One region of the Peribacillus sp. N1 genome, then DNA from elsewhere that is predicted to be linked to it. Evidence: riboswitches for the same ligand, from Rfam matches in the RefSeq annotation. Region 1 holds a riboswitch; the other holds the start of a gene.
What was found. A riboswitch is a leader RNA that binds a small molecule or an ion and turns the genes downstream of it on or off. The one in region 1 is predicted to bind glycine.
Positions count from the first base shown of each region.

Region 2: it holds a riboswitch for glycine, as region 1 does, so the genes downstream of both, gcvT (glycine cleavage system aminomethyltransferase GcvT) here and ACYP5M_RS10465 (amidohydrolase) in region 1, are expected to answer to the same signal.

Region 1 is NZ_BAAHZO010000002.1:423,163-431,235, reverse strand. Features, by position in the region: gene ACYP5M_RS10510 (YtnP family quorum-quenching lactonase) at 1-63, shown strand, start outside; gene ACYP5M_RS10505 (PepSY domain-containing protein) at 106-423, opposite strand; gene ACYP5M_RS10500 (M42 family metallopeptidase) at 601-1,674, shown strand; gene ACYP5M_RS10495 (DUF84 family protein) at 1,757-2,278, shown strand; gene ACYP5M_RS10490 (GyrI-like domain-containing protein) at 2,398-3,267, shown strand; gene ACYP5M_RS10485 (YtoQ family protein) at 3,400-3,849, opposite strand; gene ACYP5M_RS10480 (hypothetical protein) at 3,940-4,479, shown strand; gene ACYP5M_RS10475 (thioredoxin family protein) at 4,588-4,899, shown strand; gene ACYP5M_RS10470 (DUF1444 domain-containing protein) at 4,950-5,756, shown strand; glycine riboswitch at 5,995-6,101, shown strand; gene ACYP5M_RS10465 (amidohydrolase) at 6,224-7,411, shown strand; gene ACYP5M_RS10460 (DNA translocase FtsK) at 7,830-8,073, shown strand, end outside.
Region 2 is NZ_BAAHZO010000001.1:1,713,698-1,721,770, reverse strand. Features, by position in the region: gene comGB (competence type IV pilus assembly protein ComGB) at 1-569, shown strand, start outside; gene comGC (competence type IV pilus major pilin ComGC) at 646-957, shown strand; gene comGD (competence type IV pilus minor pilin ComGD) at 965-1,408, shown strand; gene ACYP5M_RS08285 (hypothetical protein) at 1,395-1,733, shown strand; gene comGF (competence type IV pilus minor pilin ComGF) at 1,681-2,163, shown strand; gene comGG (competence type IV pilus minor pilin ComGG) at 2,156-2,542, shown strand; gene ACYP5M_RS08270 (YqzE family protein) at 2,650-2,835, shown strand; gene ACYP5M_RS08265 (YqhG family protein) at 2,882-3,679, opposite strand; gene ACYP5M_RS08260 (DEAD/DEAH box helicase) at 3,657-5,345, opposite strand; glycine riboswitch at 5,722-5,809, shown strand; glycine riboswitch at 5,813-5,896, shown strand; gene gcvT (glycine cleavage system aminomethyltransferase GcvT) at 6,035-7,141, shown strand; gene gcvPA (aminomethyl-transferring glycine dehydrogenase subunit GcvPA) at 7,159-8,073, shown strand, end outside.

The DNA of each region.
Region 1 (8,073 bases):
TGTGCCATCAAATGGGATGGAACGGGTAAGGAGATAATAGACGAATTGAAACGGAAGCGGTAAAGCAAAAGGAGGACGTCATTTTGACGACCCTCCTTTTATGTTTCAATCATTTTGCGCATTAAGCTCCAATATCGTTCCTGTTGAGGCATCTGCAACAAATTCGAATTGCTCGCGTTTACCCTCTGTGTTTCTGGTGATCCCGCCTTTGTAAACTTCATAGTCCAAATCATTTTTTGAATAGTTTTCCGGCTTCATCAAGATCCATGAGCCATATATATTTCCATCTTTTTTGACTGTTTCCTTCACTTGGGCCAAGACTTTATCGGGAGAAGGTTTACTAGATTGATCCAATAGTTGTTTTGTCGCATAGCCCGCAGCAAACCCGGCTGCAGTACCCAGTAAAAACGTTTTCCAATTCATTGATTTCTCCTCCATTGCATTTATTAAAATCACTTCTTCCAGTATACAGAAGAACGCTTTATTTGACTAATAATTTGAAATTTTACCCATTAACTGATAAATTAGAACTTTCTAGTGTAACACGATGCTAAGTTCTGTAAAATAGTAAGAAACAATACATAGGTTAGGGGTAGAAAAATGAATCATGAGACTTTGGAGCTTTTTAAAACATTGACGGAATTACCGGGAGCCTCGGGAAATGAACATGCAGTTCGGAGTTTCATGAAAAGTGAGCTGGAAAAGTATTCCGATGAAATCGTCCAAGATCGCCTTGGCGGAATATTTGGCGTAAAAAGAGGCAATGAGGATGGTCCGACTGTACTAGTTGCCGGGCACATGGATGAAGTGGGATTCATGGTTACCTCCGTAACGGAAAATGGAATGATCCGCTTTCAGACCCTAGGAGGCTGGTGGAGTCAAGTGCTTTTGGCCCAAAGAGTCGAAATCATAACTGATAACGGTCCGGTCATTGGTGTCATCGGTTCGATTCCGCCTCATTTGCTTGATGAGTCGCAACGCTCAAAACCAATGGATATCAAAAATATGCTGATTGATATTGGGGCGGATGATAAGGAAGATGTTAAGAGGATCGGTATTAAGCCAGGTCAGCAGATTGTACCGATTTGTCCATTCACGCCGATGGCCAATGAGAAGAAAATTCTCGCAAAAGCGTGGGATAATCGTTACGGCTGCGGACTTGCGATTGAATTGTTAAAAGATTTAAAAGGTGAAACGTTACCGAATGTCTTATATTCCGGGGCAACTGTCCAGGAGGAAGTGGGATTACGGGGCGCTCAAACTGCAGCTCATATGATCAAACCGGATCTTTTCTTCGCTTTGGATGCAAGTCCGGCGAACGATATGTCCGGCAGTAAAAGTGAATTTGGTCAGCTTGGAAAAGGGGCACTGCTACGCATTTTCGATCGTTCGATGGTAACGCATCGCGGCATGAGGGAATTCATCCTTGATACGGCAGAGTCGAATGAGATTCCGTATCAATATTTCGTTTCCCAAGGCGGCACGGATGCAGGGCAAGTCCATATTGCAAACGAAGGCATTCCAAGCGGGGTGATTGGCATTTGTTCCCGCTATATTCATACTCATGCATCCATGATTCATATTGATGATTATGCCGCTGCACGAGAACTGATTGGTAAATTGGTTCGTTCCTGTGATAAAACGACATTCGAGACCTTGATAAAAAACGGTTGATGGAGGAAGCTGAAATGGAAAGGGATGCTGTCATGAATCCTTTTCCATCAGCTTTTTTTTACATAGAAGGAAGGTAATTATATTGAAAATAGCAGTAGGCAGTAAGAATCCGGCGAAAATAAGTGCCGTGCTTGGTGTATATGAAGATGCTAAAATCATTTCGCTTCAAGTGGAGAGCGGGGTCCCGGAACAGCCTTTTTCAGACGAGGAAACGATGGAGGGGGCAATGACACGTGCCCGGAATTGCTTGATTCACAGTGATGCCGATATGGGTATCGGACTTGAAGGCGGTGTCGTGAAAATGGGACAAGCCCTGTTTCTGTGCAATTGGGGTGCAATGGCCACGAGGGACGGCGAGGTCTTTGTAGCTGCCGGAGCGAGAATCCCGGTACCGGGAATTGTTGCCGGGAAGCTGCTGGACGGTGAAGAGTTGGGCCCGGTGATGGATGCCTTCACAAGGCAAGAGAATATAAGTAAAAAGGAAGGAGCAATCGGCGTATTTACAAATGAGCGAATCACTAGGGGCGAAATGTTCCTTCATATCATGAGGATGTTAGCCGGTCAATACGAATATAAGCTAAAAATGAAAAAGCAGGATTTTTGAATCACTGCCATGGAAAGGTGTGCTTCGAATGATGGAAACGAACACTGCCAAAACAGAGCAGGAACGGACAGGGTTTTATTGAGCGGCTTTGCTAATATAGTGACAAGGGGTGAGCGGATATGGGGTGGGTTGAATCAATCCAAAAGGCCATCGACTATATCGAAGAGCACTTATTGGAGGACCTGACGATCGAGAGCATTTCCAGGCAGGCGAATGCCTCAGCTTTTCATTTTCAACGGACATTCACCATTTTAACGGATATAACCATTGGTGACTATATCCGGCGACGAAGACTGACCTTAGCGGCCCAGGAAATTTCATCAACAAATGGCAAGGTCATTGATTTAGCCTACAAGTATGGCTATGACACCCCCGAGGCATTCTCGAAAGCTTTTCGAAGGCAGCATGGGGTATCTCCAAGCGAAGCCCGAAAGTATATGGGGAAGCTGAAATTCTATGAACGCCTGGTGATACAGGTGATTCTGAAAGGGGCAAAACCGATGAAATACAATATCCTTGAAAGGGATTCCTTTCAATTGATTGGAATCAAGCAAGAGTTTTCCTTGATTAATGAAGAGAATTTGATCGGGATTCCAAAGATGTGGGAGAAAGTGAATTCGGATGGAACAGGGGGTAGGTTAGCGAAGCTGAACAATGGCCAAATAGATGGCTTGATTGGTGTATGCGTCGATAAACGGGCTGTGGAAAAAAATGAAACGATGGATTATTGGATAGGTGCAGAGTATGCCGGGAAAGTGCCTGAAGAGTTTTCAACCCTTACGATACCGGCTTCCAAGTGGGTTGCATTCGAAGTTCACGGACCTATGCCTGATAGCATCCAACAAGCTTGGAAGCGAATTTTTTCCGAATGGTTCCCTACCAGCGGTCATGAACATGCCGGAACTCCAGAATTGGAAGTATACGCGAATGACGACGCTTCAAACCCAGACTATTACTCCGAAATTTGGATTCCCATTAAAAAGAAATAGTGTTCAACCATCAAAATTTATTCGTTTTTCGCTTGCAGGTGAGGTTAGGGATCTAACTTTCTCCTGCAAGCTTTTTATTTGGTAAACAAAAATCCTTCATACTTGAGCTGGAAGGTTAAGGGACAGGGAGTTTTACAGCCCTTCTTCAAAAATATAAGAAAGCACCTTCATGGCTTGGTTAACGGATTCTACCGTGACACTCGCCTTTTCCGATAATTCCTTTAAGGCATGATGATGGGATTCCGGACGAATCAAAATAAGCGGTTTACCCAGGGAAATGGCGGTGCTTGCGTCCATGGCAGTATTCCACTGTTTATATTTCTCGCCAAACAGGGCGACGACAAGATCGGCTTTTTTCATCAAAAGACCTGTCCGTAAATTATTGATTTGGGAAGCGGCCGCATCCTTCAGGATAGGGTTCGGCTGTTCCCCGAGGATATCTTCACCGATATTATCGGAGCGTTCATGATTTTCCATCGGGCCGACGAATTCTAAAGGAAGCTTCAGTGCAGCGGCCTTATCTCTCAACTCGCTTCTCCAATTTGAATGGATCTCCCCAGCAAGATACACGATTAACTTCATTGTTTTCCTCCTCGATAATAAAATTGCTTTCATTGTACCATGTTTTTTAGAAAATGGATGAATTCCGTAAATAAGGATAATATTATCCATATGGTAGTAAAAGAGACGGCTGGAGGAATGACGATGGCTTTATCGAATAAGAATTTTCTTGTTTTCCTGTTGATAAGCAGTTTGATCGTGGGCTGCTCAGGTATCGAAAGACAAACCGAAAAGGCAATGAAGGCTGCTGAATTGGCTTTTCGTGACGATGAAAAACAGCCCAATCAAGAGGCAGGCCTAATTCAGGTCTATCTGCCAAACGATTTTAAAGTAGTGGAAGAACATGATAATAATTTGATTTTACAAAAAGGTGATAAGATTTATATATTATTTGTCAATCCGAATGAAAAAGAAGACAGCTCCGTGTTATATTTGGCCATAAAGGAACAAGAGGATCAATTTGAAGTACTGCATTCTTTTCAAACCGATGATAAATTCGGCTTTATTTCGATTAAAGAGATACCGAAAGAAAAGTATGAGCTTGCAGTGGGAATCGGCGGAGTGAAGCTGACAACCGAAACGGATAAAGACCAATTAAAAACCGATGCAAAACAAATGATGGAAATCGTTTCATCCGTGCCCCAGAAATAAGAGGCCAGTGACTTTCAACCGATCCGTATTAATGGTTGATTCCTGGAGACTCTGGTATGATGGGATTATAAAAAATAAGGTGTCATTTAGAGCAGGAGGAATATACAAATGGAAAAATTACAAACAGTAGAGCAATATGATGCATTTAAAAATGAAGGCAAACATATCTTTCTTTTTTCAGCAACATGGTGTGGAGATTGCCGTGTAATCGAACCGATAATGCCGGAGATTGAAACGAAATTTCCTGACTTTACATTCATTTATGTGGACCGTGATGAATTCATCGATGTGTGTGCGGCTAATGATGTATTCGGTATACCAAGTTTCATTGCCTATGATAATGGCAAGGAGCTAGGCAGATTTGTGAGCAAGGATCGCAAAACGCAAGAACAAATTGAGGAATTCATTCAATCACTATAATCAATTTCCCCTTCTCGCTGGGGATTTTTCAATGAAGAGGAGGGTCAGTCATGAAAATGGACAGCACGAAGCTGAAAAATATCTTGAAGGAGCGTTTAAAAGATGAGAATCGCTCATTCAAATTCGATAGCAAGCAAGATACGTTACGGGTGGAAAATGTGAAGACCGGGAAGGGGATCACCATCGAGTTGCCTCCTGTGCTTGCTAACTATGAAAACGTACAGGAAAAGGCCATCGATGAAATTACCTATTACGTGGAAGAGGCCCTGAATGTGATGGGGGAAGAACACAGTATGGAAGGCAAGGAGAAATTCATTTTCCCAGTCATCCGCTCGACCTCCTTTCCAATGGAATCCGAAGAAGGAAATCCGTTTTTATTCGATGAGCATACGGCTGAAACCCGGGTTTTTTATGCCCTTGATTTAGGGAAAACCTACCGTCTTATAGATGAAAAGATGATTCAACGGGAAAATTGGCAGGGTGACAGGATCCGTGAAATTGCCCTATTCAATGCCCGTTCCCTCACCACTGAAATGAAGTCGGATATCGTTGCAGGTAATGCATTTTATTTTTTGAACACGAATGATGGATATGATGCCAGCAGGATTCTAAATGAATCATGGCTTCGGGAAATGAAGGACAAGATCGAGGGAACCATGGCTGTGGCCATTCCACATCAGGATGTCATCATCATTGCCGATGTGAAGAATGATACGGGCTATGATATTCTTGCGCAAATGGCGATGAGCTTCTTTGCCAGCGGTCATGTTCCGATAACGGCTCTATCATTCCTTTATGAAGAAAATGAGTTGGAGCCCATCTTCATTATGGGTAAAAACAAAAAGCCTGAACAATAATGAATCACAAAAGGACCGTGTCAGCATCTGGCAGCGGTCCTTTTAAAGTTTAATAGAGTTTATAACTCAGAGTTGATATTTATTTTTTAATCGGCGATAATATAATTGGAATATTTTGAGAATATAAAAAGAACAAGCGGATGAACGTTGTGGGAGAGTGCAAGCATTGAGCCACCGAAGGAGCAAGTTCCAAAAAGATCCCTTGGAGCAAATCCCTCAGGTAAATGGAACCGCAGCTGGACGCAGCTCTGGAGAGTGCGCAGGAAGCAGTGTGCCACCAAAGGGGAAATCTCCATGTCCAAAAATGGAGCTAAACTCTCAGGTGAAAAGGACAGAGAAGGGGAGCGGTAAGTTTACGCAATCCTTCTCTGCCCTTTTTTAATGGGCACTTTGTATCGGAAGGCATGCAGCGAACATGGAACTACTAATATGCTCAACTTGAAATAAGGGGGAGAATAAACGTGAACGTGAAAAGCAAATTAATGAACATGCTGGAAGCCCGTAAAGGGGAAATGGTTCAAATCCGCCGTCATTTACACGAGAACCCGGAACTATCCTTCAAAGAAGAGAAAACGGCACAATATATCATTGATTTTTATAAGGGTAAGGATATGTCGATTCAAACGAATGTAGGAAATGGATTAGGGATCATCGTAACGATCGAAGGCGGAAAACCTGGGAAAACGATAGGTCTCCGTGCGGATTTCGATGCGTTGCCGATTAAAGAAGAAGCGGATGTCCCGTTCCGTTCAAAAAATGAAGGTGTCATGCATGCCTGCGGACATGATGGGCATACCGCTTATTTATTGGTTCTGGCAGACTGCATCAATGAGCTTAAAGATTCCCTATCCGGTACGATTAAAATAATCCATCAACATGCAGAAGAAACACCCCCAGGTGGAGCAAAGAGCATTATGGAATCAGGGTTTTTGGATGAACTTGATGCCGTTTTTGGAATCCACTTATTTCCGTCCCATCCTGCAGGGGTTGTCGGGTATCACGGCGGCTATTCGATGGCTGGACGGACCTATTTCAAGCTGGCGATTAAGGGTGTAGGCGGCCATGGTTCGTCCCCGCATATGGCCAATGATGCCATTGTGGCAGGCGCCCATTTCGTGACAGCCGTACAAACCGTGATCAGCCGCCGCTTGAACCCTTTTGATATGGGCGTGGTCACAATCGGCTCCTTCGATGGAAAAGGAAGCTTTAATGTCATTAAAGATCGTATAGAAATTGAAGGGGATGTTCGTTATATGACAGCAGAGACCCAACAGCTGATCGATAGGGAAATCCACCGCATCGTTAAAGGGATAGAAACGGAATTTGATGTTCAGTGCGAACTAACATATGTGCCTGATTATCCTCCGTTATATAATGACCCTGAATTGACTGGATTCGTGAAAAATAGTCTGGAAAGCATGAAAGACAAAGATATTAAAAAGGTTATGGAATTTCCGGTTTTCTCTGGTTCAGAGGATTTTTCGTATTATGCAGAAAAGATTCCTGGCTGCTTCTTTTACATTGGCTGCAAACCAAAAGGGGTGGAGAAGGCATATTTCAATCACCATCCCAAATTCGACATTGATGAAGATGCCCTTTTGATCGCATCCAAATCAGTGGCCCAAGTTGTATGCGATTTTTATGAATGGGAATAGTTCCATTGGTATATTTGTTTGCAAAAAAGTGCAGAAACCCACAAAACACCGTTCGGTATTAACGAACGGTGTTTTATGGGTTTCAGGATGCCACCGGAGGTTTCGTGAAGGATGCTTCAATGAATTGACCAGTCTGCTTCTTGCGCCGCATGAAAACTTAATCTCTTTGTAAACGCGATTTAACAGCGGTGTTTTATTTAAATAGTAGACTAAGGGCTAATGTTATTTCACGAAGTGCAGGTTTAAACTCATACCAGAAGGGGTTTAATAGGGTAGGAGTTCTGCGAAATACGTTAAGTTAGTAAGAGTGCGATAAAAAAATAGATACTAATCCCAATTTAGCTTAAATTTTCTCGATATTTTTAAAATAACTGGTAGAATTAGTTACATAACTACAGATGTAGAAAGAGTGATAGTTTTGAAATGGCTAAATAAGATGAAAAAATGGTTCCAAGCAGAGGAAATTATTGAAATTGAAGAGATTATTATAGATGAACCGCTTGATGAAGAGACATTAAGGAAAATGGATTTTTCAAAGCTTGCAAAGTCAAAGGAAGAAGAAATAAAGGTTTACAATCAAAAAGTGGAAAAAATGTCGCAGACGCCAGACCCTGATACGAAAATCCTGTTTCAATATCCAAAAGGGCAGTTCAAGTTTCCGC
Region 2 (8,073 bases), on a different contig from region 1:
CAGCTTCCACATTCATTCTTCCAGCACTCCCCTTCTTTTTACTCGGATTGCTCCTATTCTTGTATGTACTCAAACGATTTTGGTTTAACGGATTGTGCCCATTAAGGCAGCGGAGGATTTTGATGAGAATTCCGATATTCGGGAACTTCATCAAATTATACGAAACTTATTTTTTTGCAAGCCAATTAAGTGGCTTACTCTCCGGAGGGCTATCGATTAACGATAGCATTAAATTATTCTCGATAAACCAACAGCAGCCCTTTTACCAAAAACTATGCAATATCATTAAGGATGATCTGATTGAGGGCAGATCACTTGAATTGATTTTTCGGGAGCTTCCATATTTTGATGGTAATTTGCCGGTGGTCGCTGCAAATGGTCAAAAATATGGCAGACTTGATGCGGAGCTACTTCATTACAGTCGTTTTATACTGGAGAAAATTGAAGAGAGAATGAATGCAATCTTAAAAATCATTCAGCCTCTCATGTTTTCACTGATAGGTCTGTTGATCGTGTCCATTTATTTGGCGGTTTTGCTGCCGATGTTCTCACTGCTCGAAAGTATATAGGATTTTATTATTGTATTCCGGAGGTGAAAATGCTCGAAGCCATCTAGTATTCAGGTGGTTCAGGAGCATGATGGATATGTTGAAGAACGTGATGAATGAACGTGGGTTTACACTAATTGAAATGCTTATTGTTTTACTGGTAATTTCCATCCTTTTGATTATAACAATCCCCAATATCACAAAGAACCAATCTACGATTCAGTCCAAAGGTTGTGAAGCATTCGTGAAGATGGCCCAAGCACAGGTACAGGCCTATGAGATCGATAATGCTAAACTGCCCGGAAGTATCGGTGAATTGGAAAGTCAAGGCTATCTCAAACAGACATCCTGTCCTAATGGGGATGATATTAGTTTGGATAGTAAAGGAAAGATAACGGTCGTTGAGTAGGAGAGGAGTGAATATACGGCAGTCCAATGGGGGGTATACATTATCTGAAATCCTTATTGTCCTCGTTATTTTTGTACTACTGATTTCCATCGGTCCTAATCTATATCCTAGCTTCACTAAAGGCATGGAAAATAGGCTATTTCTTTCTCAATTCCATGAAGATATCTTCTATGCACAGCAGTATGCCATCAGTCATGAGAGCTTGATCTACCTTCATATTAATAATGCCAAAAAGGTTTATACCGTGTCATCTTATAAGGAAGGGATCGTTCTAGAGAGGAGCATACCAAAGGATATTCAGTTTTTAAGTGGCACTTTGGGGTTTAGCTTCCATTTTAATCAGTATGGAAATGCTTCAAAAGCCGGAACGATTATGATTGATACGTCAAAAGGAATGTACAAATTGGTCCTCAATATCGGTAAAGGGAGGTTCAGGATTGAGAAATTGTAAAGGTTACGTTTACCTTGAGCTGATGGCCGCATTTTCCATTTGTATTTTCCTGGTACTTGCCATTTTACCGATTCTTGAAGAGTTAATGACGCATCGGAAAGATATTGCCGTAAGGACAGAAGCCCACCATTTATTATATGAAAGATTGACGGCGTTCATGGATGGGGAAATACAAGCAATTGGTCAGGAAATCATTTACAAAAGAAGATCCTATGAATTGGTTTGGAAGGACAATGGGGATTTCCCGGGGATGATTGAAGGGTGTGTACGTTATGAAGATGAATCGGGTAATCATGAATCCATTTGTGATGCTGCGAAAAAATGATGGCTTTACGATGATCGAAATGCTTTTTTCTTTAATGATATTAATGACGACGTCCCTTTTTGTTCTACAGCTTTTTTCAATCATTCACACCCAGATGGGGTCCGTTGATAAATTGCATCCTAAAGAGTGGGAGGTCTTTACCATGCAAATGAAGCAGGAGGTCCGGAGTTCCAAAGCTCAGGATGTAATGGGAAATAAATTATATTTGATGCTTTCAGATGAACAATTATCATCGTTTGAACAATATGAAGATAAGGTCCGAAGACGAGTGAATGGTATGGGGCATGAGGTCATCTTACAGAACATTTCGAAATTCCAGGTTGAGAAGGATGGCAGTGTCATTGTTATAAATATAACGGATAAAGCAGGGACTACTTTCAGTCGAAGATTTCATCCTTTCTTTAGGAATGTCACGAAAGTCGATGAATAATCAAAAAGGAGTCGTTTTCCCGATGGTCATGATTGTAGCGAGTGTTTTCATCATGTTCACGATACTAATGATCGATCAGTTTATCATTGATAAAAAATTTTATAAAGAAGTGGAAGAATCGCTTGTGGCGGACCATCTTGTCCATTTAGCAATCAAGGATGTGACGGCAGAGTGGGGCGAAGAGATCCCAAAAATCATCCAGGGGGAAATTTCATACCCTAATGGTGTGGTGCGGTATTCCGTAATGAAAGAAGAAGGTCCTTATGTCTATATCGAGTTCTCTTCCACGACTAAAAATGACCGCGAGGGAAGGGTCATCATTCAATATGATAAAGAAGCGGGGGAAGTGAAAGAATGGTTGGAAAAGCAGGCTATTTAATACGCAAAATCAACATTCTTTTAAGTCAGGTACACGTGTTCAGGGAACAAGCAAAGGAATAAAAGCTGCGTAAACGGGGCATACTTTGCATAGGGTGATTATTTTATATGTCTACAAACGCTTATATTAAATATCTGACTCAGCAGCTTGTCGAGTATTTTAATCTGACGAAAAAAGAACGAAAAGAAAAGCGCCGTCACAGAAAAGAGGATAAAAATCATGGTATGTCCCATTGGTTTGGCATTGTCCCTTTTGCTTTGTCGATGTTCGTAAGGAAAAATATCAAAAAATAAAACAGATGTCCTGAATTTAGGGCATCTGTTTTTTTATTGTTCTTACTTATCCCAATGCCCTATCAGAAAGGTAAAATAACCCTCCGTTGATGATGGATATTCGGATGTTGGGTTCATATTGAGCTTTTAAGGCATCTTTTTCGGTAAAATAGCTCTCACTTTTTTCTTCCATATCCTTGTAAAAATGCTCCAATAAATTCAAGTCATTCTGCCAGCGAAGCATTGCTTCCTCTGCCCAGGAATGGTCATCATCCTCGAAACTGGTCCTGATGTATGTATCCAGTCTTGCCAATCCGCTCTTGGGCATGATGAGCGGTGAAAGCGTAAAGGAGTAATCCGGTATTTTGGGGGTGACCTTTATCGGTAAAACCCGATGGTGAAACCTTTCCATGATCTCACCTGAGATTAAATTCAAACCGATCGACATGAAGGTATCCTTTTTACGATCGCATTGATAGGATATTTTCACATTCAGGGTCAGCCAAGGAAACAAAGGATTATTTCCCCCTTTTGATGGAGGGGTATCCTCAAAAAGTCTAGTATATCCTGCCAGCTTTTTGGTAGATTGAATAATCTGGTGAAGGCGTGGGGAGCCAAAATGAATCATTTCTCCCTTTAAATCGGATGGAGCTAGTTCTGGATCGGTAATGAAAGTCATCTGTGCTAGGTTTGGAACGCCGCCTGTTTTTTCTAGATAATGCCAATAAAAGGGTCTGTTCATTAATTCTTTATCCATATCAATCGTCAATTGGACTGTAAGGTGGGTTGGTGCATTATCCAGTATTTCACAATCATTGGCTTTAAAGTAAGTTATTAAAAAATCATGAATTTCCCGTTGCTGCATGAACCTCACCTTCCTTCATTGATTGGGCGAATTGGATTAACGATGAAAAATTATCCATCTTGATTTTCATTTCGCCCTCTGTTTTGGATTCGCCGACTACATCAATCAAATATTCTTCAATGTTGTTAATATCCAGTTTGGTTAGAATATCATCCAATTCGCCGATTACTTTCTCGAATAAATTTATTTTTTCATATAGTAACTTTAGAATATGTTCTTCCACTGTATTTTTCGTGGCAAAGTTATAAATCATCACATCTTCTTCCTGACCAAGGCGGTGTATCCGTCCGATTCTCTGTTCGAGCCTCATCGGGTTCCATGGCAGGTCAAAATTAATCAAGTGATGGCAAAACTGAAGGTTTATCCCTTCCCCGCCAGCTTCTGTTGCAATCAATACCTGTATATTTTTTTGGAATAATTCTCGCATCCAGTCTTTCTTTCCGCGCTTAAAACCGCCTCGGAAAGGAACTGAAGAAATTCCATTCTGCTGTAGGTACCATTGTAGATATAGCTGAGTCGCCCGGTATTCGGTAAAGATAATGACTTTATCATCAATTTTCTTGATCAGTTCCAAAGCTTTTTCAGCCTTTGAGTTCTGAACCGTTTCATTCACTTTAGAAAATAAATCATCAAGCTTTGCCAAAAAGTCAGGGGAAGGCTGATCATATTTATTTTTCATATTCTTTAATGTATAAAAGACCGCCTCTCTGCTGCTGCATGCTTCCCTTTGGAGAGTGAGAGCCGAAAAGGCGCTTCCTTTAGAACCATCCGAAATAGGTTTGAATTTGGAAACAGCATCGTACAATGCTTGTTCCGTTGGAGAAAATTCAATGGTGATGGTCTCCACATGCCGTTTTGTCCATTCAATGCCAGTATCGGCCCGCCGGTTTCGAATCATGACAGTGTTGACAAGTTCCTTTAGGTGTTCATCTTCAATTATGTTCCGGCCTTTCCCTTTATACTTTTCTGAAAAAAGTGAGGCATTTCCCAAGTGGCCTGGTTTCAATAACGAAACGAGGTGGAAAATTTCCTCGACTTTATTTTGAATCGGAGTGGCTGTCAGGAGTAAACAAAATTTCTTTTTCAGATTTTGGACGAATTCATAGTTCTTCGTCTTATTATTTTTAAGTTTATGAGCTTCATCAATAATGATGAAGTCGTATTCCTGCTTGAAAATGATATCTCGATGTGGAGCTCGTTTCGCTGTATCAATGGATGAAATGACCACATCACAGGAGTCCCAAACATAGCTTTTTCTCTGAACGACTGCCGGTATATGAAACTTGGTATTCAATTCAAAAGCCCATTGTGTGACAAGGGAAGCCGGAACAAGGATCAAAACTTTTTTTACAAGGCCCCTAATCATATACTCTTTTAGGATCAATCCAGCTTCAATTGTTTTTCCGAGCCCTACCTCATCAGCTAAAATGGCCTTTCCATTCATCTTTTCCACCACTTGCTTGGCTGCTTCCAATTGATGGGGAAGCGGGGTTAACTGCGGAAGGTGCTTGGGCGCCTGTAAACCTTCAAAATCAGGGATGATAAGATTTTCCTCCATTTGAACCGCGAGCTTATAAAGCTCCCAGTTTCCCCATGGACCGTCATTTTCCATCTTTTGCAGAAACTCGTCATTCCATTCAGAATTAAAGGATATATTGATTTTCATAGAAATAACTCCCTCTTAAATCATATTTTCCTTAATAAAAGGTCAAAACCCGAACATTTCATATGTGAAGTAAGAAAAATATTTCTCTTCAAAAGATATTGCAGAGATAAGTTTCTTAGGGTAGGATATAAGTATATTTAGAAAATTCCAATTTCCCAACGCTACAAAGAATCTTTGTACATCGATTTTGCAGTTCGCGTTTTCTTAGTATGGGCTATAGGCTTCTAATTTATCCAAGATTACTGAAGGAGACCAATCAAACGGTTTCTGAGGTTTCAGGAGAATTGGCAGAGAATGCATTCCACGATGCTCAGAGGTTTTACCGATGTTTGGTGGCTTATTCGCTTCCTTTCATTGGTAGACCATTTATATGCGGGTGAAGATAAGGGGAGAGACTACGGATGTAGCGCCGAAGGAGCAAACTTAGCAGTGAATCTCTCAGGCAAAAGAACTCTTATTGGACGCAACTCTGGAGAGCGCCGCCCGTTTTGGGACGGCCACCAAAGGGGAAAACCTATTACATAGGTAAACTTTCAGGTTTCAGGACAGAGAAAAAGCTCAAACGGGCTTTCTCTGTCCTTTTTTGTGCTTTTTTCACATCATGAATCAGGATATATCTGATGCGTAATGACAAGAAGCTTTTGATAATGAAGCCAATTAATTTAAAAAAATCTGAAGGGGGTCATTTTTTGACCGATTTAAAAAGAACACCACTATTTGAGGTTTATCGTGAATACGGAGGTAAAACGATTGATTTTGGCGGCTGGGAACTTCCTGTCCAATTTTCGGGTATAAAGGACGAACATGAAGCCGTACGTACAAAAGCGGGGTTATTCGATGTTTCCCATATGGGTGAAGTCGATGTTAAGGGTCCTGGGAGCCTTTCCTTTTTACAAAAGATGCTGACTAATGATATAGCAAAGCTGAAACAGGGCGGTGCCCAATATTCCGCCATGTGTTATGAAAACGGAGGCACGGTTGATGATCTCATCGTGTATAAAAGGGCTGAGGATGACTATCTGCTCGTGGTCAATGCAGCGAACACAGAAAAAGATTTCAATTGGCTGCAAGCTCATTTATCGGAAGATGTCCAAATCAAGAATGTATCTAGTGACTATACACAGCTGGCACTTCAAGGACCATCTGCAGAGAAGATTTTACAAAAACTATCGGGAAATACAGCTTTAAGTGAAATTGGATTTTTCAAGTTCAAGGAAAATGTCATGATTAACGGTATCTCCACGATGGTATCCCGTACTGGATACACTGGTGAGGATGGCTTTGAGATATATAGTGACAGTGAAAATGGTCCAGCCCTTTGGAAGGCGATTATGGATGCCGGAAACGAAGAGGGAGTTCAGCCGATTGGTTTAGGTGCTCGTGATACCCTGCGTTTTGAAGCGAAACTGCCGTTGTATGGGCAGGAGCTTTCAGCAGACATCACCCCGATAGAAGCCGGGATTGGTTTTGCAGTAAAAGTCGATAAGGAAGTTGATTTTTTCGGGAAAGCCGTTCTTGCTGAGCAAAAGGAGAAAGGAGCTCCTCGCAAGCTTGTGGGAATTGAAATGATAGACCGTGGCATTCCACGTCATGGGTATAAGGTCTACAGCGGTGATAAAGTCATTGGCGAGGTCACGACCGGTACCCAATCACCAACGTTGAAGAAAAACGTGGGTTTGGTACTTATCGATAAGGAATTTTCAGTGCTGGATGCGGAAGTCGAAGTGGAGATCCGTTCCAAACGTTTGAAAGCCGTTATAATACAAACACCTTTTTATAAAAAACCACGTAAATAGAGGGGAATGGTCATTAGATGAAACATCGTTATTTACCCATGACAGAGCAAGATAAACAAGAAATGCTGAAAGCGATAGGGGTATCCACTGCTGAAGAACTTTTCAATGATATCCCTGAGAGCGTTCGTTTTCAAGGAGAATACGATATCAAGCCTGCTAAATCGGAACCAGCATTAATGAAAGAGTTATCAAGGCTTGCTGCCAAGAATGCGGATCTTAAAAACTATGCTTCCTTCCTTGGTGCGGGTGTCTATGACCATTATGCACCGGTCATCGTCGATCATGTTCTATCCCGTTCTGAATTTTACACGGCTTATACACCCTATCAGCCTGAAATTTCACAGGGAGAGCTTCAAGCAATCTTTGAATATCAAACGATGATATGTGAATTGACGGGCATGGATGTGGCTAACTCCTCCATGTATGACGGCGGGACAGCGCTGGCTGAAGCAGCCATGCTTGCTTCAGGACAGACACGCCGCAAGAAGATTCTCATTTCAGGAACCGTTCATCCTGAATCAAGAGAAGTCGTGAAGACATATGCGAAAGGGCAACGCGTGGAAGTGATCGAAATTCCTTATAAAGACGGTGTGACGGACTTAGCTGCTTTAAAGGAATTGGCGAATGAGGACATTGCAGGAGTGATCGTGCAATATCCGAACTTTTTTGGCCGGATCGAGCCATTGAAGGAAATGGAAGAAATCATTCATGGCGTCAAATCCATGTTTATCGTTTCCAGTAATCCGCTTGCATTGGGAGCTTTGACATCCCCTGGTGCACTCGGTGCAGATATCGTAACGGGGGATGCTCAGCCATTCGGCATTCCAGCGGCATTCGGTGGACCTCATTGTGGATATTTTGCGGTTACTAATAAACTTGTTCGGAAAGTTCCGGGCCGACTCGTCGGTCAAACCGTGGATGAAAATGGTAAA